DNA from 3 places in the Agreia sp. Leaf244 genome. Region 1 is predicted to be linked to each of the others. Evidence: predicted binding sites of a transcription regulator. Region 1 holds the regulator's gene; each other region holds the start of a gene.
What was found. The regulator HrcA, encoded in region 1, represses chaperone genes, less so after heat shock. The targets are predictions, from matches to a motif close to TTNGCACTCGNNNNNNNCGAGTGCNAA.
Positions count from the first base shown of each region.

Region 2: the regulator HrcA is predicted to act here: its motif matches at 6,549-6,575, upstream of groES (co-chaperone GroES).
Region 3: the regulator HrcA is predicted to act here: its motif matches at 1,623-1,649, upstream of groL (chaperonin GroEL).

Region 1 covers NZ_LMLX01000007.1:45,964-55,546, reverse strand. The annotation lists gene ASF06_RS17830 (NAD-dependent epimerase/dehydratase family protein) at 1-413, opposite strand, end outside; gene lepA (translation elongation factor 4) at 529-2,382, shown strand; gene ASF06_RS17820 (DUF1990 family protein) at 2,386-3,039, shown strand; gene hemW (radical SAM family heme chaperone HemW) at 3,068-4,291, shown strand; gene ASF06_RS17810 (DUF4870 domain-containing protein) at 4,308-4,688, opposite strand; gene ASF06_RS17805 (DUF4870 domain-containing protein) at 4,785-5,339, opposite strand; gene hrcA (heat-inducible transcriptional repressor HrcA) at 5,520-6,542, shown strand; gene dnaJ (molecular chaperone DnaJ) at 6,639-7,745, shown strand; gene ASF06_RS17790 (16S rRNA (uracil(1498)-N(3))-methyltransferase) at 7,748-8,488, shown strand; gene ASF06_RS17785 (histidine triad nucleotide-binding protein) at 8,572-8,934, shown strand; gene ASF06_RS17780 (PhoH family protein) at 8,981-9,583, shown strand, end outside.
Region 2 covers NZ_LMLX01000002.1:187,319-196,901, reverse strand. The annotation lists gene alr (alanine racemase) at 1-724, shown strand, start outside; gene ASF06_RS05770 (alanine racemase) at 721-1,482, shown strand; gene tsaE (tRNA (adenosine(37)-N6)-threonylcarbamoyltransferase complex ATPase subunit type 1 TsaE) at 1,479-1,973, shown strand; gene tsaB (tRNA (adenosine(37)-N6)-threonylcarbamoyltransferase complex dimerization subunit type 1 TsaB) at 2,019-2,636, shown strand; gene rimI (ribosomal protein S18-alanine N-acetyltransferase) at 2,633-3,154, shown strand; gene tsaD (tRNA (adenosine(37)-N6)-threonylcarbamoyltransferase complex transferase subunit TsaD) at 3,151-4,242, shown strand; gene ASF06_RS05745 (DUF4190 domain-containing protein) at 4,253-4,579, shown strand; gene ASF06_RS05740 (DUF4190 domain-containing protein) at 4,658-5,182, shown strand; gene ASF06_RS05735 (THUMP-like domain-containing protein) at 5,296-6,483, opposite strand; gene groES (co-chaperone GroES) at 6,650-6,946, shown strand; gene rarD (EamA family transporter RarD) at 7,068-8,027, shown strand; gene ASF06_RS05720 (ABC transporter substrate-binding protein) at 8,169-9,437, shown strand.
Region 3 covers NZ_LMLX01000002.1:76,841-86,423, forward strand. The annotation lists gene groL (chaperonin GroEL) at 1-1,587, opposite strand, end outside; gene ASF06_RS05175 (cold-shock protein) at 1,770-1,973, opposite strand; gene ASF06_RS05180 (LytR C-terminal domain-containing protein) at 2,160-2,792, opposite strand; gene ASF06_RS05185 (DUF3263 domain-containing protein) at 2,808-3,110, opposite strand; gene ASF06_RS05190 (GNAT family N-acetyltransferase) at 3,215-3,685, opposite strand; gene msrB (peptide-methionine (R)-S-oxide reductase MsrB) at 3,771-4,172, shown strand; gene ASF06_RS05200 (nitroreductase family protein) at 4,177-4,725, shown strand; gene ASF06_RS05205 (MFS transporter) at 4,908-6,086, shown strand; gene ASF06_RS05210 (hypothetical protein) at 6,088-6,678, opposite strand; tRNA gene ASF06_RS05215 (tRNA-Thr) at 6,777-6,852, opposite strand; gene ASF06_RS05220 (DsbA family protein) at 6,914-7,831, opposite strand; gene ASF06_RS05225 (ABC transporter ATP-binding protein) at 8,064-9,167, shown strand; gene ASF06_RS05230 (DUF4032 domain-containing protein) at 9,370-9,583, shown strand, end outside.

The DNA.
Region 1 (9,583 bases):
ACGCGCTTCTCGATCTCCCAGCGCCACGCGGTGATGGGCGGGGCATTGCGGGGTGAGTCCTCGGAGATGTCGGGGTTGCTGCCCCACACCCAGATGCCGCCCGTGTGCACGTAGCGCTTGTCGCTGCCCTCGAGTCCGGCGAAGACGGCCGTCACGAATGCGTCGTCGACGTCGCGGCTGGAGTCGTCGCCGGGGGAGGCGAGGTGGATGACGCCGTCGCTCGCGATCGCCTGTTCCGTCACCAGCTCCGAGTCGGTGATGTCGCCGATCACCGCCGTGGCTCCGAGAGCCTCGACCTTGGCGGCCTTCTCGGGCGAGCGCACGATGGCGGTCACGTCGCGCCCCTGCAGTCGGAGCTGGCGGAGGACTGCAGAGCCGATGAAGCCGGAGGCGCCGGTAAGGAGAATACTCATGACCATATTCAACCGCGCCGGAGAACCGACCGCCTCCTCTCCATGACGAAAAGCGTCGGCCTCGAACAACGTGAGAGAATGGGCGCTTACCTGCCGTACGACACAAGAGGAACGTGTGAGCCCGCTAGCTACGAAGGCCCTGGAGCCGGCATCCACCGACCCCGCGTTCATTCGCAATTTCTGCATCATCGCCCACATCGACCACGGCAAGTCCACGTTGGCCGACCGTATGCTGCAGATCACCGGTGTGGTGAGCGACAGAGACATGCGCGCCCAGTACCTCGACCGCATGGACATCGAGCGCGAGCGCGGCATCACCATCAAGAGCCAGGCCGTGCGCATGCCCTGGTCGCTCGACGGCCAGACTTACGCGCTGAACATGATCGACACCCCGGGCCACGTCGACTTCACCTACGAGGTGTCTCGATCGCTCGCTGCGTGCGAGGGCGCCCTCCTGCTCGTCGATGCCGCGCAGGGCATCGAGGCGCAGACGCTGGCGAACCTCTACCTCGCGCTCGACAACGACCTCACGATCATCCCGGTGCTCAACAAGATCGATCTGCCCGCTGCAGACCCCGATAAATACGCCCAAGAACTGGCGAGCCTGATCGGAGGCAAGCCCGAAGACGTGCTGCGCGTCTCGGGCAAGACCGGCGTGGGCGTGCCCGAACTGCTCGACCGTCTGACGGCCCTCGTTCCCGCGCCCCAGGGCGATCCGGATGCCGCGGCTCGCGCCATGATCTTCGACTCGGTGTACGACTCCTACCGCGGCGTCGTCACCTACGTGCGCATGATCGACGGCAAGCTGTCGCCGCGCGAGAAGATCCAGATGATGTCGACGCGGGCCACGCACGAGATTCTCGAGATCGGCGTCTCCTCGCCCGAGCCCACTCCCAGCAAGGGTCTCGGCGTCGGCGAGGTCGGATACCTGATCACGGGTGTGAAAGACGTTCGCCAGTCGAAGGTGGGCGACACGGTCACCACGCACGCCAAGCCCGCCACCGAGGCGCTGCCCGGATACACCGAGCCCCTGCCGATGGTCTTCTCGGGTCTGTATCCCATCGACGGAACCGACTACCCGGCGCTGCGTGAAGCCCTCGACAAGCTGAAGCTCAGCGACGCGTCGCTGGTGTACGAGCCCGAGACCTCCGTGGCGCTCGGCTTCGGCTTCCGCTGCGGCTTCCTCGGCCTGCTGCACCTCGAGATCATCAACGAGCGGCTCGAGCGCGAGTTCGGGCTCGACCTCATCGCCACGGCTCCGAGCGTCATCTACGAGGTGACCACCGAAGACAAGAAGACCGTCACCGTCACCAACCCGAGCGAATTCCCGTCGGGCAAGATCACCAGCGTGCAGGAGCCGATCGTCAAGGCCGCCATCCTGGCGCCCAAAGACTACGTCGGCGTCATCATGGAGCTCTGCCAGAGCCGTCGCGGCACTCTCCTGGGCATGGAGTTCCTCGGCGAGGACCGCGTCGAGATCCGCTACACCATGCCGCTCGCCGAGATCGTCTTCGACTTCTTCGACAGCCTCAAGTCCAAGACCGCGGGCTATGCCTCGCTCGACTACGAGCCCGTCGGAGACCAGGAGGCCGACCTGGTGAAGGTCGACATCCTGCTGCAGGGCGAGCAGGTCGACGCGTTCAGCGCGATCGTGCACCGCGACAAGGCCCAGGCCTACGGCGCCCTCATGACCGAGCGCCTGCGCAAGCTCATCCCGCGCCAGCAGTTCGAGGTGCCCATCCAGGCGGCCATCGGCGCCCGCATCATCGCCCGCGAGTCGATCAGGGCCATGCGCAAAGACGTTCTCGCCAAGTGCTACGGCGGTGACATCAGTCGCAAGCGCAAGCTCCTCGAGAAGCAGAAAGAGGGCAAGAAGCGCATGAAGATGGTCGGCCGCGTCGAGGTGCCGCAGGGTGCCTTCATCGCCGCGCTCTCCGGCGACACGGAGACGAAGAAAGACAAGAAGTAGCCGATGGCACAGCGCTCCACCCACACCGGCGAGTCCCTCACCTACGCGGCCGTCGGCGCCTCGCAGGCCGCCGACCTCATGTTCTATCCGCCCAAGGGGTACAGGCCGGCCGAGGACAGCATCCGCATCGGCTCCGGTCGCGACCGCTTCGAGGCCGCTGCGGCCACCCTGCTCGCCTGGGGCGTGCAGAAGAACAGCGGCATCGTGGTGTCGAACATCGAGTTGCCCACGCCCAGCGACACCGACTACGCCGGACTCGTCTACGACGCCGACGGCACGCCGCTCGCCCCGCGCGACGTCAACCCCGAGCTCACCTACTCCGAAGACGGCACGCCGCAGATCTCGGCCGGGGTCACGGCCGACCTGCGCATCCGGGCCTACGGCCGCCAGGTCACGGCACCCGTGCGCGTGGTGCTCGTGATCGACGAGCCGAACGAGGCGGGCTTCGCCTACGGAACCCTCCCCGGGCATCCGGAGGAGGGCGAGGAGAGCTTCGTCGTCACCCACGAGCCCGACGACTCGGTCTGGTTCACGGTTCGCGCCTTCTCCAGGGGCAGCACGCCGTTCTACCGGGCGGTATCGCCACTGCTCCGTCGCCAGCAGCGACTGATGACGAAACGCTATCTGCGGGCTCTTCTTCCCGGACGCGCAGCGTGAGCACCCTCCGCATGATCAGCTGTCTCTGATGGGTGCCGCGCTTCCCCTCGGCGATCCCGCCCCCCTCGACGGCATGCTGCCCGCGGATTCCGCACGGGATGCGGCCTCCCGCAACTTCGGCGTGTACCTGCACGTTCCGTTCTGCCGGGTGCGATGCGGCTACTGCGACTTCAACACTTACACGGCCACCGAGCTGCGAGGAGCCAAGCAGTCCGACTATGCGTCGCAGGCCGTGGTCGAGGTCGAGCTCGCCCGTCGTGTTCTCGACGAGTCGGGGGTGCCGGCCCGGCCCGTATCGACGGTCTTCTTCGGGGGAGGCACGCCGACGCTGCTGCCCGCCGAGAACCTCGTTCGCATGCTCGCCTCCGTGCGCGACGCCTGGGGGCTCGAGCCGGGCGCAGAGGTCACGACAGAGGCGAACCCCGACAGTGTCGATGCCGACTACCTGAAGACCCTCGCCGACGCGGGGTTCACCCGGGTCAGCTTCGGCATGCAGTCCGCCGTTCCCCACGTGCTGCGCACCCTCGACCGCACCCACGACCCCGAGCGGGTTCCGCTGGTCGTGCAGTGGGCGCGCGAGGCCGGGCTCCAGGTGAGCCTCGACCTCATCTACGGAACGCCGGGGGAGTCGCTCGAGAACTGGCGCACGTCGCTCGAGAGCGCCCTCGCGTCGGCTCCCGATCACCTGTCGGCCTACGCGCTCATCGTCGAGCAGGGCACGAAGCTCGCGCGGCAGATCAAGTCGGGAGAGGTCGAGGAGCCCGACGACGACCTCGAGGCCGACATGTACGAACTGGCCGACGCCATGCTCGCCGCGGCCGGATACTCCTGGTACGAGGTCAGCAACTGGGCCGCAGACGAGAGCTTCGTATCGCGGCACAACCTCGCGTACTGGCTGGGGCACGACTGGTGGGGCGTTGGCCCCGGTGCCCATAGCTACGTCGGCGACACCCGGTGGTGGAACGTCAAGCATCCGGCCGCCTACGCCGAGCGCATCGCCGCGGGCCACTCGCCGGCCGCCGGCCGAGAGACACTGGATGCCGCGACGCGCGAGACCGAGCGCGTCCTGCTCCTCACGCGCATCCGGGAAGGCCTGCGCGTGGACTCGCTCGCGGCGGAGCCGAGACGAGAGGTCGCCGGCCTGATCGCCGACGGCCTCATCGACGGGCGCTCCGCGATCGCGGGCACCGTGGTGCTGACGCTGCGCGGTCGGCTGCTCGCCGACGCCGTCGTGCGCCGACTCACCGATTAGCGAGCCGGCGAGACGGCTACTTGACGAAGCGGAAGATCAGCGGGTAGCGGTAGAACTCGCCCGCGTTCGACTTGACGGCGGCGATGATCATGAAGATGATCGCAGCGATTCCCAGCGGCACGGCGAGGATCGTGCCGATGAAGAACGTGGGAATGCCGATGAGCACGAGGGCCGCCATGTAGATGGCCAGGGAGATCTGGAAGTTCAACTCCTCGAGGGTGTGCTGCCGGATGAACTCGCCCCGGCTCTTCAACACGAGGTATCCCACGAGCGCGGGCAGGAATCCGAACAGGATTCCTCCTAGGTGGATGAGCGTCGACCAGAGGCGCTGATCCTGCGGCGTCATCGGCGGCTGGGGCTGGTATGCGGTCTCGAACGGAGGCGGGGCTGCAGTCATGTCACCCATTAAACCAAGAAGCGCCGGCCGACACGAGGTGTCGACCGGCGCTCAGTGCTGAACGGGCTATGTGATGGGGGATTACTTGACGGGGGATTACTTGATGAGTCGGATGGCGAACGGGTACCGGTACGTGCCGCCACCGTTGACCTTGACGCCGCCGATGATGGGGAAGACCACCTGGGCGGCCAGCACGGCGAGCCAGAGGAGAGTCACGATGATGCCACCGAGGATAGGAATGAAGCCGAGGATCACGGCGACGATGGAATATGCCACCCACGCGATCGCGATCGTGATCTGGTAGTTGAGCGACTCCTTGCCCTCCTGGTTGACCAGGGGGCCACGGTCTTTGAAGACCAGCCAGATGATGAGGGGAGGGATGAAGCTCAGCACGCCACCGAAGTGCGCAAGCGAGGCCCACAGCTTGTCGTCGGACTGGCTCAGCGGTGCGCCCGGCGCCGCGGCCGGCTGCGGCGTGTAGCCGGGAGGCGGCGTCTGGCCTGCGGACGGCGAACCGTACTGCGGTGGAACGGAGCCGCCGGCCGGTGTTCCGAAGTCAGGCGGCACCTGCCCTGCCGGTGGGGTGTACGGGGGAGGTGTCGGCTCGCCCGAGCCCGGATTGTTCTGCGGCGTCGAGTTGGGATCGGACATGAGTCGCGGCCTTTCGTCACTGGATGTGGGCTTCAGCACAAGATACTGCGGAACGGGTTCGGCGGGCAATGATCCCCATGCTCTGTGGGCGAGATATAATTGGCACTCAGGATCTCGGAGTGCCAATCGTTCGCGGGCCTGTGCGGGTGATCGATGTGCAGACGAGAGAGAGGTGACGACATGGTCTCGGACCGCAGCCTCGAAGTGCTCCGCGTCATCGTGCAAGATTATGTGGCCTCACGCGAGCCTGTCGGGTCGAAGTCGATCGTCGACCGGCACTCCTTCGGCGTCTCGGCCGCGACCATCCGCAATGACATGGCCCTCCTCGAAGAAGAAGAGCTGATCACCGCCCCGCACACCTCGTCGGGCCGTATCCCCACCGACAAGGGATACCGGCTCTTCGTCGACCACCTCGCCGATCTGAAACCGCTCACCCCGGCTCAGCGGCAGGCCATCGAGACGTTCCTCGGCGAGTCCGCCGACCTCGACGACGTGCTGGCGCGCACCGTGCGCCTCCTCTCCCAGCTCACCCGGCAGGTCGCCATGGTGCAGTACCCGTCGCTGCAGCAGGCCCGTTTCCGTCATCTCGAGGTGGTGGCCCTCGCCCCGCAGAAGCTGCTTCTCGTCGTGATCACCGACTCCGGCCACGTTGACCAGCGGGTCGTCGATGTGCCCGGCGAGGTCGACGTCGACTTCATCGGCGAGATCCGGGCCAAGCTCAACACGGCGCTCGCGGGCGTCGGCGTCGTCGAGGCGGCGGCCCGGCTCGCAGACATCCCCGGTATGTTCGCCGCGTCCCGGATGCCCGTGGTGCGGGTCATCGTCGCGGCGATCGCCGAGCATGTGGCGGCCACGCGACACGACAAGCTCGTGATCGCCGGGGCATCCAACCTCGTGCGCACCGAGAACGACTTCCACGGAAGCATCCTGCCCGTGCTCGAAGCGGTCGAGGAGCAGGTCGTGCTGCTTCGGCTGTTCAGCGAGCTCGAGGCCGACCAGCGCGGCGTATCCGTGAGCATCGGCCGTGAGAACGCTCCGTTCGGGCTGGGCGAGACGTCCATCCTGGCGAGCGGGTACAGCGCGCAGGGCGGATCGCTCGCCCACCTCGGTGTGCTCGGCCCGACACGAATGGACTACTCGAGCAACATCGCCGCGGTGCGCGCGGTGGCCCGATATCTCTCCCGAGCACTCGGGGAGAGTTGATCCTGTACTTTCTCGCGCCGATCCGGCGACGACCCGATCCGACAGAACGCTGCCGTCCCACGGCCAGCGAATCCCGAATCATAAGGAGACGCCCGCGTGGCTGACCATTACGACGTGCTGGGTGTGGACAAGAGCGCCACGCCCGAAGAGATCAAGAAGGCCTATCGACGGCTTGCCCGAGAGCTGCACCCCGACGTCAACTCGGCGCCGGATGCTGAGGAGAAGTTCAAGGCGGTCACCCACGCCTACGACGTGCTCAGCGACCCCGGCCAGCGGCGCGACTACGACCGCGGCCCCCAGCAGGGCTTCCCGGGCGGCGCCGGCGGTTTCGGCGGCTTCGGTGACATCTTCGAGACCTTCTTCGGAGCACAGGGCGGCTCGCGGGGTCCGAAGTCCCGTGAGGAACGCGGCCAGGACGCGCTGCTCCGGGTCGAGATCGACCTCGGCGAGGTCATCTTCGGAACGCACCGCGACCTCGAGGTCGATACGGCCGTGGTCTGCGAGACCTGCAACGGGTCGTGCTGCCAGCCCGGCACGTCTCCCGTCACCTGCGACATCTGCGGCGGCAGCGGCCAGATCCAGCGGGCAGTGCGCTCGCTGCTCGGCAACGTCATGACGAGCGCACCCTGCGGAACCTGCCGCGGCTACGGCACCGTCATCCCCGCGCCCTGCGTCACCTGCCAGGGCCAGGGTCGCGTGCGCGCCCGGCGGTCGATTCCCGTCGACATCCCCGCCGGCGTCGACACGGGTCTGCGGCTGCAGCTCATCGGCCAGGGAGAGGTCGGCCCGGCGGGCGGCCCGAACGGCGACCTGTACCTCGAGATGAAGGTGCGCCACCACGATGTCTTCAGCCGCAACGGCGACGACATCCTCTGCACGCTCGAGGTGTTCATGTGGGATGCGGTGCTCGGCACCACGTCGACGGTCACGGCGCTCGACGGCGACATCGAGGTGGAGATCAAGCCCGGCATCCAGAGCGCTGAGATCATCACGGTCAAGGGCCGCGGCATAACGCATCTGCGCGGGCAGGGCAGGGGAGACCTGAAGATCGGCGTGCAGGTCACCACACCGACCAAGCTCGATCACAAGCAGAAGGAGCTCATGAAGCAGCTCGCCCAGGCCCACAAGTACCCGGCTCCCAACCTCGGGCACTTCCAGCAGGGTCTGTTCGCCAAGCTGCGCGACCGCTTCCTCAACGTCTGAGCATGAGTTCGCTCTTCCTCCGCTCCGACCTGGCTGCCGTGCCGCACGCGGTCGGCGACGGCGTGGCGCTGGCGGGTCCGGAGGCGCGGCATGCCGTGACCGTGAATCGTCTCCGCGTCGGAGAGGTCATCTCGATCGGAGACGGCGCCGGGCTCGTGGTTCGTGGCCCGATCACGGCCGTCGAGGCGGGAGCGCTCGAGATCCGGGTCGAGTCGGCGGCCCGTGAGGAGGCTCCGGTTCCCGAGGTCTGGCTCGCCCAGGCGCTCGCCAAGGGCGATCGAGACGAGCTCGCCGTGCAGGCCGCGACCGAACTCGGCGTCTCCGGAGTCATACCCTGGGCCGCGGAGCGCTCGATCTCGAAGTGGTCCGGCGCGAAGATCGCCAAGGGCATGGAGCGCTGGGGCGCGATCGTGCGCGAGGCGGCGAAACAGTCGATCCGGTCGTGGGTGCCGTCCGTCGAGCAGCACATGACCACCAAGCAGCTCGCCCGGCTGGCCGAGGACGCCACAGTTCTCGTGCTCGATCCCACGGCCGAGGCGCGCCTGTCCGAGGTCGTGCTGCCGCCGGATGCGCGCATCCTCGTTCTCGTGGTCGGTCCCGAAGGCGGCATCGCCCCCCACGAGCTCGACCTCTTCGAGCGCCAGGGCGCCATCCGGGTGCGCCTCGGCGGCGAGATCCTGCGCACCTCCACGGCCGGCCCATCCGCGCTCGCCGTGCTCAACGTGAGACTGAAGCGCTGGTGACCGGCCTGCGGGTGGACTGTGCCGAGAGCGAACGTGCCGGTCGGCACCCGCGACGGCGGGCTTCGCGCTCTTAAGATAGAGGCATGTCACCCACAGCCGACTCGCCTTCGATCTTCTCGCGCATCGTCGCGCGCGAGATCCCTGCCACCATCGTGGCCGAGACCGACACCGTGATCGCCTTCGAAGACATCGCCCCCAAGGCGCCCGTGCACGTTCTCGTGGTTCCGAAGACCGAGGCGTACCGCAACGTCGTCGAACTGGCCGAGGGCGACCCGGCCCTGCTCGCAGAGGTCGTGGCACTCGCATCCCGCATCGCCGACGAGCGCGCGGGCGGCGAGTTCAGGCTGGTCTTCAACACCGGTGAGGCAGCGGGCCAGACCGTGTTCCACGTGCACGCGCACGTTCTCGCGGGCGGGCTCGGAGAGGACTCCCTTGCCGACGGCTGAGAATTCCACACCGGGCGAGGCCAGACTCTTCATCGACGGCATCGCCATGGTGCGCCTGCTCGGTCCGCAAGACCGACTCCTGTCGACGATCGAGAAGCAGTATCCGGGCGTCGACGTGCATGTGCGCGGCAATGAGGTCACCCTCACCGGCGATGACGCAGACGAGGTCGAATCGGCCCGACGCCTCGTCGACGAACTCCTCGTGATGATCAAGAACGGACAAGATTTGACCTCCACCGAAGTCACGTCGAGCGCAGCGATCCTCGACGCCGACAAGACCGCGAGCCCTGTCGACCTGCTCGGCCAGGCCATCCTCTCGACGCGGGGCAAGAGCATCCGGCCCAAGACCGCCGGCCAGAAGGCATACGTCGACGCGATCGACCTCAACACCATCGTCTTCGGCATCGGCCCGGCCGGCACGGGCAAGACGTACCTGGCCATGGCCAAGGCCGTTCAGGCCCTGCAGCGCAAAGAGGTCAACCGCATCATCCTCACGCGGCCGGCCGTCGAGGCGGGGGAGCGCCTCGGCTACCTGCCCGGAACGCTCACAGACAAGATCGATCCCTACCTGCGCCCTCTCTACGACGCCCTGAACGAGATGCTCGATCCCGAGGTCGTTCCGAAGCTTCTGGCCGCCGGCACGATCGAG
Region 2 (9,583 bases), on a different contig from region 1:
GGCCTCCGTGCACCTCAAGCTCGACACGGGGCTGGGCCGGAACGGCGCCGATGAGCCGAACTGGGCTGCCCTCTTCGACGAGGCGCGTCGGCTCGAGCTCGCCGGGGTGCTGCGCGTGCGCGGCATCTTCAGCCACCTCGCGAACGCGGACGACTCGGAGGATTCTCTGCAGCTCGAGCGGCTCCACCGGGGCATCGAGAGCGCGCGGCGCGCGGGCCTTCAGCCGCAGCTTCGGCACCTGGCGTCGACGGCCGCGGCTCTTCGCCTGCCGCCCATGCGGCTCGACCTGGTGCGCATCGGCATCGGAGCCTACGGGCTCTCCCCGTTCGACGACGGTGGCTCCGCCGAGCTCGGGCTGCAGCCGGCCATGACGCTGCGCAGCACCGTCGTCGCCGTGGCTCCGTCGTCCGACGCGGATTTCGCAGCGCACTCGGGCATCGTGCCCCTGGGCTACGGCGACGGGATACCCCCGCAGGCCGCAGGCCGCATCCATGTCACCGGCGACGCCGGCCCGCTGCTCGTGACCCGAATCGAATCCGACCACCTCGTCGTAGAACCCGTCTCGCCGGGCAACGACGTGGTGCGAGGAGACGCCGTGACGCTCTTCGGCGACCCTTCCGAGGGGGTCACGGCGGTCGACGACTGGGCCAGGGCCGCCGACACCATCAACTACGAGATCGTCACCCGCCTGGGCGGCCGCGTGGCGAGGGAGTACGCCTCATGACCGGCGTCGACTCAGGGCTCGGTCGCGAGGCGGCCGTCGATCTCGGCGCGTTCCGCTCCAATGTGGCGCTCCTCGCGGCGCGCGCGGTCGGCGGCCCCCTGGTTATCGACATGACGGCGGATGCCTACGGCCACGGACTCGTGCGGCTCGCGCGTGCGGCCGTCGAGTCGGGCGCCGACATCCTGAGCGTGCGCGACCAGGCCGACGCCGACGCCATCGCCGAGGCGCGCATCGGCATCGACGTGCACTGCTGGCAGACGAGGCGGTTCGCCGTTCCTCCCGCCGGATCCGGCATCGCCGCGTTCGGGTTCGGCATGGAGCTCACCGACGGGGCGCCCGACGGGGTCGTGCCGGTCATGCGGGTGTCGGCTCCCGTCCTCTCGGTCAAGAGAGTGCCGGAGGGCCACGGCGTCTCCTACGGCTTCGTGTACCGCACGCCGAAGGAGACGACGCTGGCGCTCGTTCCGCTCGGCTACGCCGACGGCCTTCCCCGGGCGGCGACGGGCTCGGGCCGTATGGCCGTGGGAGGCACGCAGTTCCCCGTCGTCGGGCGCATCGCCATGGACCAGGTCGTGCTCGACGTCGGCGATGCGCCGATAGCTCCCGGCGACCGCGCCGTCGCGTTCGGTGCAGGGCTCGACGGCGAACCCACGGCTGCGGACTGGGCCGCCGCGACCCGCTCGACGGCCGGCGAGATCCTCGCCCGCATCGGCCGACGCGTTCCCCGTCGCTACATCGATCGAGAGGCGAGTCGATGACCGCGGTGCACAGGCAGACGATCATCGAGACGCCCGAGCAGATGGCGCAGCTGGCGCACGAGGTGGCCTCGTGGCTCTCCGCCGGCGACGTCGTGCTGCTCACGGGCGAACTGGGCGCGGGCAAGACCACGTTCACCCGCGGGCTCGGACAGGCTCTGGGGGTGAGGGGGGCGGTGACGAGCCCGACCTTCGTTCTCGCTCGCACGCATCCGCGCCTCGAGGCGGGCGCGCCCGCCCTCGTGCACGTCGACGCCTACCGGCTCTCGTCAGCGGTCGAGCTCGACGATCTCGACATCGACTTCGCCCGCTCGATCGTGGTCGTCGAGTGGGGTGCCGGCCTCATCGAGGAGCTGGCCGACTCGTGGCTGTCGATCACGATCGACCGGCCGCGCGGCGCATCCGATGACCCGGATGCCGATGGCCGCGACGACGAGGAGCCGATCGAACCGCGCACGGTCACCATCGACGGCGTGGGGCCCCGCTGGCAGTGAGCGGCAGGGGGCCGAGGTGCCTCCCGGGCGGCTAATCTGGAACACGTGCTTCTGGCCATCGACACTTCTGCGGGTACCTCCGTCGCCATCGTCGACCCGTCGACCGGCCGCATCGTGGCCGAACGGTCGACGCCCGACACGATGAGGCACGCCGAGGTGATCGGCACCCTGCTCGCTGAGGTTCTCGAGGCTGCCGCCGTGAGACCGTCCGCGCTCGACGGCGTCGTCGTGGGCATGGGCCCCGGGCCCTTCACCGGCCTTCGAGTCGGCATCGCGGCCGCGCGCACCTTCGCCCTCGGCGCGGGGCTTCCCCTGCTTCCGATGGTCAGCGCCGACGCCGTGGCGCGCCAGCAGGCGCTCTCCGGCGCCTCGGACACGGTCATCGTGGTGACCGACGCCCGCCGCAAAGAGGTGTTCTGGTCGCTGTACGAGCTGTCGGGCTCCGAGCCCGTGCGCGTCGACGGCCCTGGCCTCGCGAAGCCCGACTCGCTTCCGCACACGGGCGCTCGTCGCGTGGATGCGGCCGAGATCCCCGCCGCGCAGCTCGCCCTCGCCGCGGCCGCCCTCGTCGAGGCGGGCAAGCCCCTCGCATCCGACGACGCGCTCTACCTGCGCTCGCCCGACGTGACCATGCCATCCGGCATCAAGCGGGTGACCCAGTGACCTGGCAGCTGCGCCGGGCCGGTGTCGACGACCTCGACGCCATCATGCGCATCGAGTCGAGCGTCTTCACGACCGACGCGTGGACCCCCGACGCCATGAGGGCCGACCTCGCGAGCGAGCACTGCTACTACGTCGTCGCGCTGCCCGCCTCCGACCCGCCCTCGAGCACGACGATCTCGGGCTACGCCGGTCTTCTGGCTCCCCGAGGGGCGAAGGAGGGCGACATCCAGACCATTGCCGTGGCCCCTGGGGCCCGTCGCAACGGCCTCGGTCGAGTGCTGATGACGAGCCTGTTGAACGAGGCCCGTCGTCGCGGCGCCCGAGAGGTGTTTCTCGAGGTGCGCGCAGACAACCCTCACGCCGAGGCGCTCTACGAGTCGCTGGGCTTCGAGCGCCTTGGAGTGCGAGCCGGCTACTACCAGCCTGACAACGTCGACGCCATCGTCATGCGGGCTGCGGTTCCGCAGCCGCAGACGCGGTGGACGGGCGCAGACAAGGTCGAGGAGATCGAACCGTGAACACCGAGAATCCTCTGGTTCTGGGCATCGAGACGTCGTGCGACGAGACCGGTGTCGGAATCGTGCGGGGCACCACCCTGCTGAGCAACACGATCTCGTCGTCGATGGACGAGCACGCCCGCTACGGGGGAGTGGTTCCCGAGGTGGCTGCGCGCGCACACCTGGAGGCCATGACGCCGGCCATCACGACCGCGCTGGCCGATGCCGGAGTGACCCTCGACGAGATCGATGCGATCGCCGTCACCAGCGGGCCCGGCCTCGCAGGAGCGCTCATGGTCGGAGTCGGCGCGGCGAAGGCTCTGGCGCTGGCCATGGAGAAGCCGATCTACGCCGTCAACCACCTCGTCGGCCACGTCGGCGCCGACGTTCTGCGCGCCCCGGTCGACGGGGGTGCCGACGCGCTCGCGGGCGACGAGGCGCCGATCCAGTACCCCACCATCGCCCTGCTCGTGTCGGGAGGGCACACGTCGCTGCTTCTCGTTCGCGACCTCGTGTCCGACGTCGAGCTTCTCGGAGAGACCATCGACGACGCCGCGGGGGAGGCGTTCGACAAGGTCGCCCGCCTGCTCGGGCTGCCCTACCCCGGCGGGCCCGAGATCGACCGGGCGGCCGTCGGCGGCGACCCGAGGGCCATCCGATTCCCGCGCGGGCTGAGTCTGCCGAAGGATCACGAGGCCCACCGCTATGACTTCTCCTTCTCCGGCCTGAAGACGGCCGTCGCCCGCTGGGTCGAGAAGAAGCAGGACGCGGGGGAGGACGTTCCGCTCGCCGACGTGGCTGCGAGCTTCCGCGAGGCCGTCGTCGACGTGTTGATCACCAAGGCCCTCGCAGCCTGCGCCGAGTACGGGGTTCCGCGACTGCTTCTGGGCGGCGGCGTCGTGGCCAACGCACGGGTCCGCGAGGTCGCCGCAGCGCGTGCCGCGTCTGCGGGGGTCGCCCTGCGCATCCCGCCCCTGAGCCTGTGCACCGACAACGGAGCCATGATCGCGGCACTCGGGGCGCAGCTGATCATGGCGGGGCACGGGCCCTCGGGCCTCGGATTCGGGGCCGACTCGACCCTGCCGGTCACCGAGATCCAGGTCGGATAGGCTCGGTTCCATGTCGAGCCAGCCTGCCTTCGCGCCGTACTCGCCCGATCCGGCAACGGCTCAGCCGTCGTCTCCTCTCGCATCCGCTCGGCCCCGCAAGACGCTCAACATGCCCGCGCTCTTCGCGGCCATCACCGGCATTCTGCTCATCTCGCCGGTCGCCATCGTTCTCGGGCATATCGGCGTGGTCCAGGTTCGCCGCCGCCGGCAGTCCGGCCTGGCGTTCGCCATCGTCGGCCTCATTCTCGGATATCTGGGGTTCGTCGCGTCCGTCGCTGCGCTCGTGGCTCTCGTCCTGTTCGTCAACTCGGGCCCGACACCGCCCACGTCGTTCTGATCCCACCGGTCATGCCGTGCCTCGGCGAATCGGGGTGTCCCGTAGATGTGGGTCACTGAGCTTCAGTAGTGTGGACACATGACTGATCCCAATACCCCGTCGACCGAGGGCACGCCGTCGGTCCCCCCGCTGCCTCCCACCGCACCGTCCGCCCCCGCGGCACCCAGCTACGGCGCGCCGAGCGCGCCCTCCACTCCGCCCGCGTACACGCCGCCGGCCGAGTCGACTCCGTCGTACGGAGCACCGAGCTACCAGCAGGCGCCTCCGGCCAACCCCTACGCGCAGGCCCCGAACGGCGCCGCGCCCTACGGCCAGCCCTACTCGCCGGTCGCCGCCGCTCCGAAGACGCTCAGCCTCATCGGCATGATCGCCGGTATCGTCGGCGTCTTCCTCTCGTTCTTCTATGGGATCGGCTTCATCTTCTCGGTGGGCGCCGTCGTTCTCGGTTTCCTCGGCAAGAAGCGCGAGCCTGCCGCCAAGGGCTTCTGGCTCACCGCGATCATCACGGGCTTCGCCGGTATCGCGCTGACCCTCCTGTGGGTCATCGGGATCATCATCTTCGTCGTGGCCGTCGGGTCGTCGAGCGGCTACGAGTCGTACTGACCCGCACGTCGTATGTGAAGTGCCCCTCGTCTTTCGATGAGGGGCACTTCGTTTTGTGCGGGGGTGTCGGTGCGGCGGGTGTCAGTGCAGCGGGTATCAGCGCGGGCGCAGGGTCAGACGCGCTCGGCGAGGATGGCCGTGTGCCGACCGGCCACGCGCGTCAGCACCAGGGTCGCCTCGCCGTCGCCCGACAGCGACAGCCGTCGACGCAGAACGGCCGGGTCGACGTCGACCCCGCGCTTCTTGATCTCGAGTCGGCCGATGCCTCGCCGCCGCAGCTCCTTCTTCAGCTTCGATTCGTCGCTGGGAAGGGTGTCGACGACGCGGAACGCCGTCGCGAACGGCGACGACACCAGGTCGTCGGAGGAGAGGTACGCGATCTGCTCGGAAAGCATGCGGGCACCCAGCGACCGGGCCAGATCGCCGATCAGGCGTGCGCGGATGACGGAGCCGTCCGGTTCGTACAGGTATGTTCCGAGTTCGCCCGTCTCGGCGTCGGGGCTGTCGGCGTCTGAGACCAGCTCGGCGCTGGCTCCGCCGCGCAGCACGAGGGCGCTGCGGGCGATGCCGGGCCGCGCGAGCGAGCCGAACCACAGACTGTTCTCCACGAGCTGGCCGTCGACCGAGATCCACTGTGCCTCGGCGTCGTCGGGGATGAGCGATCGGTCGAACCCGGGGCCGAGCTTGATGCCCGTGGGCAGCGTGCGAGCCACGCCGAAAGCGAAGTCGAGCGAGGGGGAGTAGTCGCGCGGGTCGGGCAGGCGCCGGGTATCCGCATGCCCCGCGGTGCGTCGGGCCGGGTCGAGGTAGACGGACTCGACCGAGGCAAGGTCGTGTTGGGCGGCATCGCCGAGGCTCACCGTCACGTTCGTGAACGGAGCCAGGTTGTACGAGGCGATCGCCGCGGTCACCTCGTCGAGTTCAACGGCCTGCACCTCGAGATCGAGCGCGGCGAAGGCCAGCGCATCGGCGCCGATGCCGCACCCCAGGTCTGCCACGCTCCGGATGCCGGCACTCTGGTATCGGCCGGCATGGAGCGCGGCGACCCGCAGGCGTGTGGCCTGCTCGAGACCCGCCTCGGTGAACAGCATGCGCGATGCGAACTCCCCGAACTTGGCCGTAGCTTTCGCCCGCAGACGGGACTGGGTGAGCACCGCAGACACAAGATCTGCCGGGTGCCCGTCGCGGCGCAGTGCGGCGACGGTCTTCACGATGTCGGTGGAATCGCTGTACGGCGGCAGGGAGTCGAGGAGGCGCAGGGCCGTCGACGTCATCACTAGGCCGAGCTCGTCCTTGTTCATTCGTTGAGCCTGTTCACCCCGTCAGCCTAGACGTCAGTCTTGGGGCCACGGCGCGCCGTGGCCGGTTGGCACTCGGATTGACCGAGTGCCAGTGCACCCCCTAAACTCGTCTTAGCACTCTCGGTGTGAGTGTGCTAATCAGACGTGAAGAAAGAAGAGGTCAACCGTGTCGGTCTCCATCAAGCCGCTCGAGGATCGCATCGTCATCCGCCAGGTCGAGGCGGAGCAGACCACCGCTTCGGGCCTGGTCATCCCTGACACTGCCAAAGAGAAGCCCCAGGAAGGCGAGGTCGTGGCCGTGGGCCCCGGTCGCGTCGACGACAACGGCAACCGCGTTCCGATCGACGTCGCCGTGGGCGACAAGGTCATCTACTCCAAGTACGGCGGAACCGAGGTCAAGTACGGCGGAGAAGACCTGCTCGTGCTGTCGGCTCGCGACGTGCTCGCCGTGGTCGTTCGCTGACCGACGACATGTGTTAGCGCAACGTCGCTAAACAGACAAAGACCCGGGTGGCTCTGCCATCCGGGTCTTTTTCGTTTGCGGCCGCGGCCCGCAACGGCGCGCCGGAGGTAGCATTCGTTGAGTGTCCCGCCCCGCCGCCGCCCCTTACGCCTCAGCCCCGCAGACCGACGAGCAGCCCTCGCGGTCGGGCATCCTCTACGCCGTAGGCGCCTACACGATGTGGGGTTTTCTCCCCGCCTACTTCCTGCTGCTGCTTCCCTCCGGTCCGTTCGAGATCGTGGCCGTGCGCATCTTCTTCTCCCTGATCTTCTGTGCCCTGATCATCACCGTGACTCGCGCCTGGCCGGCGTTCCTGGCGATCGTTCGCCAGCCACGGCTGCTGTTCACGATGGGCCTCGCAGGCGTGCTGATCTACGTGAACTGGCAGACCTATGTGATCGGCGCGACGACCGGGCATGTGGTGGAGACGGCCCTCGGCTACTTCATCAACCCCATCGTCACCATTCTGCTCGGCGTCGTGATTCTGGGCGAGCGACTCCGCATCGCCCAGTGGGTGGCGCTCGGAATCAGCGTGATCGCCGTCGGAGTGCTGACCGTCGGCTTCGGTTCCGTTCCGTGGATCGCCCTGATCCTGGCGTTCTCCTTCGGGCTCTACGGCTTCGTGAAGAAGCGTGTCGGTCGCTCGGTCGATGCGGTGTCAGGCCTCACCCTCGAGACCCTCTGGCTCCTTCCCGTGGCGGCGGTGCAGGCCATCGTCGTGGCCTCGACCGCACCGGGCCTCGCTTTCGGATCCTCCGGCGCCGCCCACGTCGCCCTCATGATCGGTGCGGGAGTCATCACGGCGGTTCCGCTGCTGCTGTTCGCGTCCGCGGCGAAGCGACTGCCGCTCATCTATATGGGCTTCATCCAGTACGTGGCCCCGATCCTCCAGTTCCTCTTCGGGGTGTTCATCATGGGCGAGCCCATGCCGCTCGAGAGATGGCTCGGCTTCGGTCTGGTCTGGCTCGCTCTGGTCGTGCTCACCGTCGACATGATCAGAACGTCGAGAGCGGGCCGGATGCCTGTCGCTGAGCCCGTCTGACGGGACGAAAGGTAACGATTGGGTCGCGTTACACGCCCGTAACAGGAATGTATTGTCGGTGCGACTTTGGGCCGTTAGCTTTACAGCACGGCCAACTTCGTTATGCCGTGCACCACAAAACAATCACATTCAAGGAGCATCATGGGCGTATTCGCCAAGACCGGTTCCCGGTCGCTGAAGACCACCCTGGGTGGCGCGGCCATTCTGGGAATCAGCGCGCTCGTTCTCGTCGGCTGCTCGAGCGGCTCGACCGACAGCGGCAGCGACTCCGGTGACCTGTCCCTCAAGATCGGCACGATCCTTCCTCAGACCGGTACGCTCGCCGTGCTCGGCCCGCCCGAGATCGCGGGCGTCGACCTGGCCGTCAAGGACATCAACGATGCCAAGGCCGGCATCACTGTTGACGTGACCCAGAAGGACTCGGGCGACACCACGACCGACATTGCCTCGCAGTCGGCGACCTCGCTCGTCGCCGATGGCGTCTCCGCCATCATCGGTGCCGCGTCCTCGGGTGTCTCGAAGACGTTCATCGACCAGGTCACCCAGGCCGGCGTCATCCAGATCTCGCCCGCCAACACCTCGCCCGACTTCACGTCGTACGAAGACGACGGATACTACTGGCGCACCGCCCCCTCCGATGTTCTGCAGGGTCGCATCCTCGGAAACAAGATCATCAAGGACGGCAAGACCAACGTTTCGATCCTCTACATGAACGATGCCTACGGCACCGGCCTCGAAGAGAACATCAAGAAGGCCCTCGAAGACGGCGGAGCCACGGTCGGAGCGGAAGAGACCTTCGAGCCCGCCTCCACCGACTTCAACTCGGCACTCACCAGCGTTCTCGCGACCGACCCCGACGCCCTGGTCGTCATCTCGTTCGACGAGATCAAGACCATCGCCGAGCAGCTCGCCGCGAAGGGCTTCGACTTCTCGAAGCTCTACGGAGCCGACGGAAACTACGGCGTCATCACCGATAAAGACACGAACGTCGACATCGCTGGCGCCCAGTTCACCAACCCCGGTGTCGAGGCCAAGGCCGAGTTCCAGGAGAAGCTCCAGGCGCTCGTCAAGGACCAGGGCAGCGACCCGCTGACCGTCTTCAGCTATGCGGCCGAGTCCTACGACGCGACCACGCTGCTGGCCCTCGCCTCCCTCCAGGGTGGCGACACCGATGGAGCGACCATCAAGGAGAACCTGCAGTCTGTCTCTGAAGGCGGAACCAAGTGCGAGTCGTTCACCGACTGCGCGAAGCTCATCGCCGACGGTGAAGACGTCGACTACGACGGCATCTCCGGCCCGATCACCTTCGACAAGAACGGTGACCCGACCGAGGCCTACGTGTCGATCTACAAGTACGACACGGGCAACAAGACCTCCTTCGAGGAGCAGGTCTTCGGCAAGCTCGACTAATTCTCTGACCTGTTAGAGAAGAGGGGCTCGGTCTTCGGACCGGGCCCCTTCGTCGTGCCTGAAGCCGTTGATGGAGCCTCAGGATCACCGTTCCCTGAGCTTGTCGAAGGGCACCCCCACCAGGCCACGTCCTCTCCTCCACAGCC
Region 3 (9,583 bases), on a different contig from region 1:
CGGGGCCGCAACCTTCTCGGGCTTGTCTGCGACGACCACCGAGGTGGTGAGGAACAGACCGGCGATCGACGCGGCGTTGACCAGCGCGGAGCGCGTGACCTTCACCGGGTCGTTGATGCCGGCGGCCAGCATGTCGACGTACTCGCCGGTCGCGGCGTTGAGGCCGTGTCCGACGGGCAGGTTGCGAACCTTCTCGGCCACAACACCGGGCTCGAGGCCCGCGTTCTGAGCGATCTGCTTCAGCGGGGCGTCGATGGCCACCTTGACGATGTTCGCACCGGTCGCCTCGTCGCCCGTGAGCGAGAGCTTCTCGAAAGCGGTCTTGCCGGCCTGGATGAGGGCGACGCCACCACCGGCGACGATGCCCTCTTCGACGGCTGCCTTGGCGTTGCGCACGGCGTCTTCGATGCGGTGCTTGCGCTCCTTGAGCTCGACCTCCGTTGCCGCGCCGGCCTTGATGACGGCGACGCCACCGGCGAGCTTGGCGAGACGCTCCTGGAGCTTCTCACGGTCGTAGTCGCTGTCGGTGTTCTCGATCTCGTTGCGGATCTGCTGCACGCGACCAGCGATGGCGTCGGCGTCGCCGGCACCCTCGACGATCGTGGTCTCGTCCTTCGTGATGACGACCTTGCGGGCCTTGCCCAGCAGGTCGAGCGTCACGTTCTCGAGCTTGAGGCCGACCTCTTCCGAGATGACCTGTCCACCCGTGAGGATCGCGATGTCCTGCAGCTGCGCCTTGCGACGGTCTCCGAAGCCGGGAGCCTTGACGGCCACAGACTTGAAGATGCCGCGGATCTTGTTGACGACCAGCGTGGCCAGGGCCTCGCCGTCGACGTCTTCGGCGATGATCAGCAACTGCTTGCCGCTCTGGATGACCTTGTCGACGATCGGCAGCAGGTCCTTGATGTTCGAGACCTTGCTGTTGACGATCAGGATGTAGGGGTCTTCGAAGACGGCTTCCTGGCGGTCGGGGTCGGTGACGAAGTACTGCGACAGGTAACCCTTGTCGAAGCGCATGCCCTCGGTGAGCTCGAGCTCGGTGCCGAAGGTGTTCGACTCCTCGACGGTGACGACGCCCTCTTTGCCGACCTTGTCGATGGCCTCGGCGATCAGCGCGCCGATCTCGGGGTCACCGGCGGAGATGGACGCGGTCGCGGCGATCTCTTCCTTGGTCTCGATCTCCTTCGCGTTGGCGATGAGCTCGGCGGTCACTGCGGCGACGGCCTTCTCGATGCCGCGCTTGAGGGTGATCGGGTCGGCGCCGGCCGCGACGTTGCGCAGGCCTTCGCGAACGAGCGCCTGGGCGAGCACGGTTGCGGTGGTCGTACCGTCTCCGGCGACGTCATCGGTCTTCTTGGCGACCTCTTTGACGAGCTCTGCACCGATCTTCTCGTACGGGTCGTCGAGCTCGATCTCCTTCGCGATCGACACACCGTCGTTCGTGATGGTGGGAGCGCCCCACTTCTTCTCGAGGACGACGTTGCGACCGCGCGGGCCGAGCGTGACCTTGACTGCGTCGGCGAGAATGTTCAGGCCGCGCTCGAGGCCGCGACGGGCCTCTTCATCGAAAGCAATGATCTTTGCCATAAGTGTTTCTGTCCCTCCCGGAGACAATCAAAGAATTAGCACTCCATTGGAGAGAGTGCTAAGACAATATTGGCACTCAGGGCAGGCGAGTGCAAGCCGCAACAGCGAACGCCGCCCGCGTTCGCGGACGGCGTTCAGTGTGTCGGGCATCGCGGGTGCGATGCGGTCGAGTGCGTCAGGGGTCAGGCGAGCCGAACGGCTTCGGCCTGCGGCCCCTTCGCTCCGGTGCCCACTTCGAAGACGACCTGCTGGCCCTCTTCGAGCACCTTGTAGCCGCCCATCTCGATCGCCGAGTAGTGGACGAACACGTCCTGTCCTCCCTCGTCGACCGTGATGAAGCCGTAGCCCTTCTCAGCGTTGAACCACTTCACGGTTCCGTTCGCCATTGTTACTCCCATTGCCGAATGTGTGTCGTCAGGACACCCGAGGAAACACGGGTGACCAAGGCCGATACTAATCAGCGCATTCGCCGGATTGCGGGCGATCCCGGCAAAACGGGGCATCCGTTTCCGCATCTCAACACGACGGAAACATCACCGAAATATGTGGCCGCAATGCGACCTCCGCCCGCCCTACTGGACGGGCTCGTCGGTCGTGCCGTCTGCAGACGGTTCGACGAAGTCGGCACCGAGCACGACGGTGAGCTGCGCTCCCTGGAACTGGTCGGACGGCTCGACCCGCACGGAGGTGATCGACAGCGTGACACCGTTCGCCGTCGCGTCGGCGGTGGCCTTGGCGAACAGGGAGTCGGCGAGGCCGAGTGCGGCCGCTTCGTTCGCAGGATCGACGTAGTAGACCGTGGTCGTCTTGAAGTCGGTGGCACTCGCGTTGGCGGTGGAGCCGACGCCCGCCCATCCGGCCTCGCGCATGGCGTCGCCGACGCTGGCGGCCAGGCCCACGGTCTCTGTGCCGTTCAGGATGGTGACGCTGGCGGCCCCATCGACGATGGGAGTGATGGTCGGTGTCGGAGTGGGCGTCGGGGTGGGCGTCGAGGCCGTCGTTCCGCCCAGAATGCCGCCGAACTGGATGTTGTCGTTGATGATGGCGAGGCCCACCACACCTCCGGCGACGATGACTCCGGTCGCGAGAGCAGCCCAGGCGAACGCGATCCAGCCGCGGCCCTTGCGGCGCGGGCCCCGGTGGGCACCCGTGCGGTGAAGGTCTGCCGGGATGGTGTCGAAGCGGTCGGATTCAGGCTTGGCCATGGTGTGGTCTGGGTCCTAGTCGTCGAGGGACGTGAGGCGCACTGATCGCGCGTCCGTCCTGGCATCCCGCACTCGGTGCAGTCTCTTGATGAGCATGGGGTCGTGGGCGAGGGCGGAGGGCGAATCGATGAGCGCGCCCAGCAGTTGATAGTAGCGGGCGGCCGAGAGACCGAATTCGTCACGAATGGCCTGCTCCTTGACGCCGGCGTGCTTCCACCAGGTGCGCTCGAAAGCCAGGATCGCGATGTCGCGAGCACCGAGGGCCGGCGCTCCGCCGTCGCCCGTGCGTTGCTCGTCGAGATCTTTCGCGGCTCCCACATGGCCTCCACTTCGTGCCCGGGAGCCGTCCGGCCCCCCGATCGTCAACATCCTATGGGCCGCATGCTCTGGATCAGCCGAATGAGGCGGGCATGCCGCGATGCCTAGCGACCGGCGCGGTACATGGTGCGGTGGGCGATGCCCGCCTCCATGAACTCGTCGCCCACGGCGACGAATCCGAACGGGGCGTAGAGGCTGGTGATGTAGCTCTGCGAATGAAGAAGCAGAGGTTCGGAGCCGTAGAGCTCGACGACCCTCGCCAGGAGTAGCTGCGCGAGCCCCCTTCCCCGGTATGCGGGGCCGACGACGACGCGGCCCGGCAGTCGATGCGCATCTTCGTATTCGGCGACCTCGTCGCGAAGCACACGGAGATAGGCCGCCACGTCGCCGTTCTCCCCCGCGATCCACAGGTGATCGGTCGTGCGCTCTCTGTCGCGGCGGTCGAGCTCGCTCTCGTCGACCTTCTGCTCCACGTAGAACACGTCGGTGCGCAGCTTGAGGATCTCGTAGAGCTCCTCCGTGGTCAGCTCGCTCCAGCTCTTCTGCACGATCGTGGGTACGGTTTCGAGGGGCACGGGGGCCAAGTTTACTGTGATGATGGAAGAAGCCCTGGTCGATCGCGGAGCCGCGATCGTGGGGCGGATAAGGAGTGTCCTGTCGATGAGTTACGACGTTCAGAAGAGCGATGAGGACTGGCGGGCGGAGCTGTCGGCCGACGAGTACGCCGTGCTGCGCCAGGCGGCGACGGAGCGCCCGTGGACCGGCGAGCTGCTCGACGAGGGCCGTGAAGGCATCTACCGGTGCAAGGCCTGCAGCGCGGAACTCTTCCGCAGCGCCACGAAGTTCGACTCGCACTGCGGCTGGCCGAGCTTCTACGATCCGTCGTCGACCGATGCCGTCGAGCTGATCACCGACTCCACGCTCGGCATGGTGCGCACAGAGGTGCGATGCGCCGCGTGCGGCTCCCACCTGGGCCACGTCTTCGACGACGCTCCCCAGACGCCCACCGGCGACCGGTACTGCATGAACTCGATCTCGCTCGAGTTCGACCCGGCAGAGTAAGGGCGTGGCATCCGTCTTCGAGGCGATGCACGAGCGCCGCTCGAGTTCGAAGGTCACCGACGAGGCGCCGAGCCACGACGAGCTCCTCGAGCTCATCGACGCCGCCGGGCAGGTCGCCGACCACTCGGGCATGACGCCCTGGCGCATCCTCGAGATCCGCGGGGATTCCCGGCGCATCGTCGGCGAGAGCCTCGCCGCTGCCGCGGGACTGGAGGGTCGTGACGCAGACAAGAGCATCCGCAAGGCCTACCGCGCACCCCTGCTGCTCGCGGTGATCGTGTCGCCCCGGCCCAGCTTCAAGGTGCCGTACTGGGAGCAGGAGGCCGTCGCATCCGGTGTGGCCCATTCGCTCAACCTGCTGCTGCACGAGCGCGGCTACGGCGCGATGTGGCGCACCGGCATCCACACCCGCAGCGACGCCGTGCGACTCGCGCATCGCCTGGAGCCCGGCGAGCAGATGCTCGGGTGGATCTACGTCGGTCGATACCCCGAGCGACCACGCACGTCGCGCCGCTCCCGGGTCGACCCGCGACGGCATCTCTCGTCGCTCTGACGGCACGCCGCTCGAATCGATTCGACGCCCGGTCTTCTGCGGGCTAGTATCGAACTCTTGTGACAGATCTCGGAGTGACCTCGCCCGCAACAGGGCCACAGGTGTCGGCGCAGAATCCGCCCGGCCGAGCAGACGACGCACAGCCCGTCGGGCACCTGCGCTACTCCCCCTCCCGCCGGTGGATGGCATTGCTCGCCCTGGCCCTGGGCGGCTTCGGAATCGGGGTCACCGAGTTCGTCTCGATGGGTCTGCTGCCGAACATCGCTCAAGACCTGCTGCCCGGGCTGTACGCCGCGAATTCGGCCGACGCCAACGCCACGGCGGGCCACCTGATCTCGGCGTACGCGCTCGGTGTCGTCGTCGGAGCTCCGACCATCGCCGCGGCCGCCGCCCGCTGGCCGCGCAAACGCCTGCTCACGGTTCTCGTCGCCTGCTTCGTGATCGGCAACCTCGCCACGGCGATCCTGCCCTCGTTCGGCTGGGTGCTCGCGGCCCGCTTTGTCTCGGGCCTTCCGCACGGCGCCTACTTCGGCATCGCCTCTCTGGTCGCCGCCACCCTGATGGGCCCCGGAAAACGCGCCCGCGGCGTCGCGTTCGTGCTGTCGGGCCTCACGATCGCGAACGTGGTCGGCGTTCCCGTGGGCACCTATCTCGGCCAACACTTCGGATGGCGCAGCGCGTTCTGGCTCGTGACCGTGATCTTCGCCGCCACCCTGGTCTCGATCATCGCGACCGTGCCGTTCCAGGCCGGCAACCCCGAGAGCACGATCCGCAACGAGCTCAAGGCCTTCTCCCGCCCGCAGATCTGGCTCACCCTGGCCATGGCGTCGATCGGCTTCGGCGGAATGTTCGCCGTCTACAGCTACATCGCGCCGGTGGTCACCGACGTGACGGGACTCGGCGCAGCGGTCGTGCCGCTCGTACTCGTGACCTTCGGTGTGGGCATGACCATCGGAAACTTCATCGGTGGCTGGGCCGCAGACAAGTCTGTGGCGCGGTCGCTGCTCATCTTCATGCCGGGCATCGGCCTGGCCTGCCTCGCATTCGGCCTCACCGCCGCCAGCGCTCCTGGGCTGTTCATCTCGATCTTCTTCATCGGCGCGTTCGTGTCGGCGGCGTCACCCACCATCCAGGCCAGGCTGATGGATGTCGCGCACGATTCACAGTCGATCGCCGCAGCCCTCAATCACTCGGCCCTCAACCTCGGCAACTCACTCGGCGCGTTCCTGGGCGGCGTCGTCATCGCGGCGGGCTTCGGATACATCGCGCCTGCCTGGGTGGGAATCGGCCTGTCGATCGTGGGCGTGGCCATCCTGCTCGTCTCACTCGGCGTCGACCGCCGCAGCGCCTCTCGGGCCTGAGCTACGACACCGACGGGGCGCCGACGGCCTCGAGCTCGGTGAGCGCAGGAACGACATCGGCACTCGCATCCAGCGCGCCTCTCACCGCAGCGCACGGGTCGGTGGCCTCGGCCGCCCACGGGGCGCCACCGGCGCCGGCCGCGAGCTGGGCCTCGCAGGTCTCGGCCGCGCTCGTGCCGAACGCGGCGAGGGACGCCTGCACCGCGGATCCCGCCGCATCCAGATCGGGCTGCGAGCCGACCCTCGATGCGGTGTCGAGGCCGGCCACGTCGCGCTGCAGCGCGGCGATGGAGTCGGCAGATGCCAGGCCCGCGGCATTGTTGGCGAGGGGAAGCACTCGCTCGACCGTGGTCGCGGCCTCGGTCCGCGCCGCGGCCAACTGCGGGTCGACGGGGACGACGACCTCGACGGCCTCGACTGGCTCGACGCTGGGCGTGGGCCTCGGAGTCGACTGGCCGTGCTGAGCGTCGGCAGACATCGACATGACCGCGACGGCGACGCCCGCCCCCACGAGAATGGCGAGGATGGCGGCCACGACAACGACGCGCACCGTCACCGACCGGCTCTCGCGGCGCAATCTATAGAACGACACGGCTAATACCTCTTCCTATGAGAAGAGAGTCGATTCGGCGCGATCGCTTACGCGAGAAGCCCGTCGGATCTCGATGGATCCGACGGGCTTCTCAGGAGTGGGGCCGGCGACGGGACTTGAACCCGTAACCCCCGCTTTACAAGAGCGGTGCGCTACCAATTGCGCCACGCCGGCAGGTGGAACACCTCATTCTAGCCACGAGCCGCGGCCCGAATGAGGCGTTCCAGACGACGCGCTACTGCGCGACGGTCGGCTCGGGCGTCGGGGTGGGCGTCGCGGTGGAGTACGCCTCGCTGGCGACCTGGAGGACGAACGCGGAGAACGCGTCGGCGTCGGTGAGCGACCCGGAGTACTGCTGGCCGTTGACCAGGACGGTGGGCGTGCCCTCGACCTTCTCGACGTCGGTGTTCGGCAGCGGACCCTTGAGTGCGCGGGCCGTCGAGGCGCTCACCCAGTCTTTGAACTGGGTGTCGTCGATGCACTTCTCGATTTGCGACACCTTGTCTGCCTTGGCGTCTGTGACATAGCCCTTGAGCGCGGCGTTGTCGAGACCCTCGGTATTCTCTGCCGGCTGGTTCTTGAAGAGCAGGGCGCTGAAGTCGTAGAAGCTGTCGGGCGAGTAGTTGGCGACGCACGCCGCGGCGTTCGCCGACCGGGTCGAGTACTTCGTTCCGAGGGATCCGCGGTCGAGGATGGCGAGCGGGTGCGTGGTGAGGGTTGCGGCGCCGGATTCGATCCACTGGCCGATCTGCTCGGAGTTCGTCGCCTCGAACTGGCCGCAGAAGGGGCACAGGTAGTCGACGTAGACCTGGATGTCGACGACACCGGTCGAGTAGTCGGGGGTCGGCGCCGTCGGTTCGGCGTCCGCTGCCTGCGAGGGCGTGGTCGTGGCGACGAATCCCTGGCTCACGGTGAGGCCGTCGCTGGCCATGTTCTGGGGGCCGGGACCGGCGGGCTTGATCGCGCTGACGATGATCAGCGTGACCGCGACACCGATCGCGATGACCACGACGCCGAGGCCTCCGAAGAGGAAGATGCGGTTTCGAAGGTCTTTCTTTCGCTGCTGCTCACGAAGGGCCTTGGCCTTTTCGCGGGCTGCTTCGCGTCGGTCGTTCTTAGAGAGGCGACCATCTCCGGCTGAGCCATAAGACATACGTGTAGAACTCCGGGTGAGAGAGAAGAAAATGCGACCGGGCCGAATCTGGCCGGAAACCCCAGCGTAGAGGGCTTGACTGGGAAATCTCCAAACAGGAAGTCAAGGTGCCTCATTCGGGGGCCCTGAACCATGACATACTGGACGATGGACCGCCACCGTCGACGGTCCAGTTCAATCCATCACAACGGATCGTCCGGCACGTACCTGCCGGTGAAGGAGATCAACACCCATGGCATCTGTCACTTTTGACAAAGCTACCCGCATCTACCCGGGTGCCACTCGCGCCTCGGTCGACAAGATCGACCTCGAGGTCGCCGACGGCGAGTTCCTCGTACTCGTCGGTCCCTCCGGTTGCGGAAAGTCCACCACGCTGCGCATGCTCGCCGGCCTCGAAGAGGTCAACGAAGGTCGCATCCTCATCGGCGACCGCGACGTCACCGACGTGCCCCCGAAAGACCGCGACATCGCCATGGTCTTCCAGAACTACGCGCTCTACCCGCACATGACCGTCGCCGAGAACATGGGCTTCGCACTCAAGATCGCGGGCGTCGGCAAAGAAGACCGCGCCACCCGCGTTCTCGAGGCCGCCAAGCTCCTCGACCTCGAGCCCTACCTCAGCCGCAAGCCCAAGGCACTCTCCGGCGGCCAGCGCCAGCGCGTCGCCATGGGCCGCGCCATCGTGCGCCAGCCCCAGGTGTTCCTCATGGACGAGCCGCTGTCGAACCTCGACGCCAAGCTCCGCGTTCAGACGCGCACCCAGATCGCGTCGCTCCAGCGTCGCCTCGGTGTCACCACGGTCTACGTCACGCACGACCAGACCGAGGCCCTCACCATGGGTGACCGCATCGCCGTGCTGAAAGACGGTCTGCTGCAGCAGGTCGGAACCCCGCGCGACCTCTACGAGAAGCCGAACAACGTCTTCGTCGCCGGCTTCATCGGCAGCCCCGCGATGAACCTGTTCCACGCCGACATCGTCGACGGCGGCATCGCCTTCGGTTCGTCGGTCGTTCCCGTCGACCGCGAGACGCTGTCGCAGGCCACCGCGAAGAGCGTCACCGTGGGCGTGCGCCCCGAGGACATCGTCGTGTCGACCACCCAGGGCCAGGGCCTCGCAGTCGAGGTCGACCTCGTCGAAGAGCTCGGCGCCGACGGCTACCTCTACGGACACTCCGAGATCGAAGGCAAGCGCACCGACATCGTCACCCGCGTCGACGGCCGCTCGCACCCGTCGCTCGGCGACACGGTGTACCTGACCGCGGCTCCCGGCCACGTTCACGTGTTCGACACCGAGTCGGGCGAGCGTCTCGGCAACAAGGCTGTCGTCTCCAGCTAGTACCTGACAAACACACCAGTCGAGCTCGTCGCTTGATGCATCGGCCCCACGGCTCGGTGCTCGGGCGGCGGGCTCGACTTGTGTGTGCCCATGACTTGTCTGTGCCCATGACTTGTCTGTGCCTAGGCTTGTCCCACCAGGTTCGTTCACGCCCGGCTCGTCGACGACGAAAGCCGACCCGGCTCACCAGCAAGGAGCAGCAATGAGGGGTTCCCTCAACATCACTTCGGCCATCACCGATCCCGCCCTGCTCGATCTGCCCTGGGACGTGCCCCTCGGCGAGTGGGAAGACCAGTACATCGCCGCGCTGCCGAAGGGTCTCTCCCGCCACCTCGTGCGCTTCGCCCACCTCAGCGGGCACGTCATCGCCATCAAGGAGACCACGGAGGACATGGCCGGCGGCGAGTACAAGATGC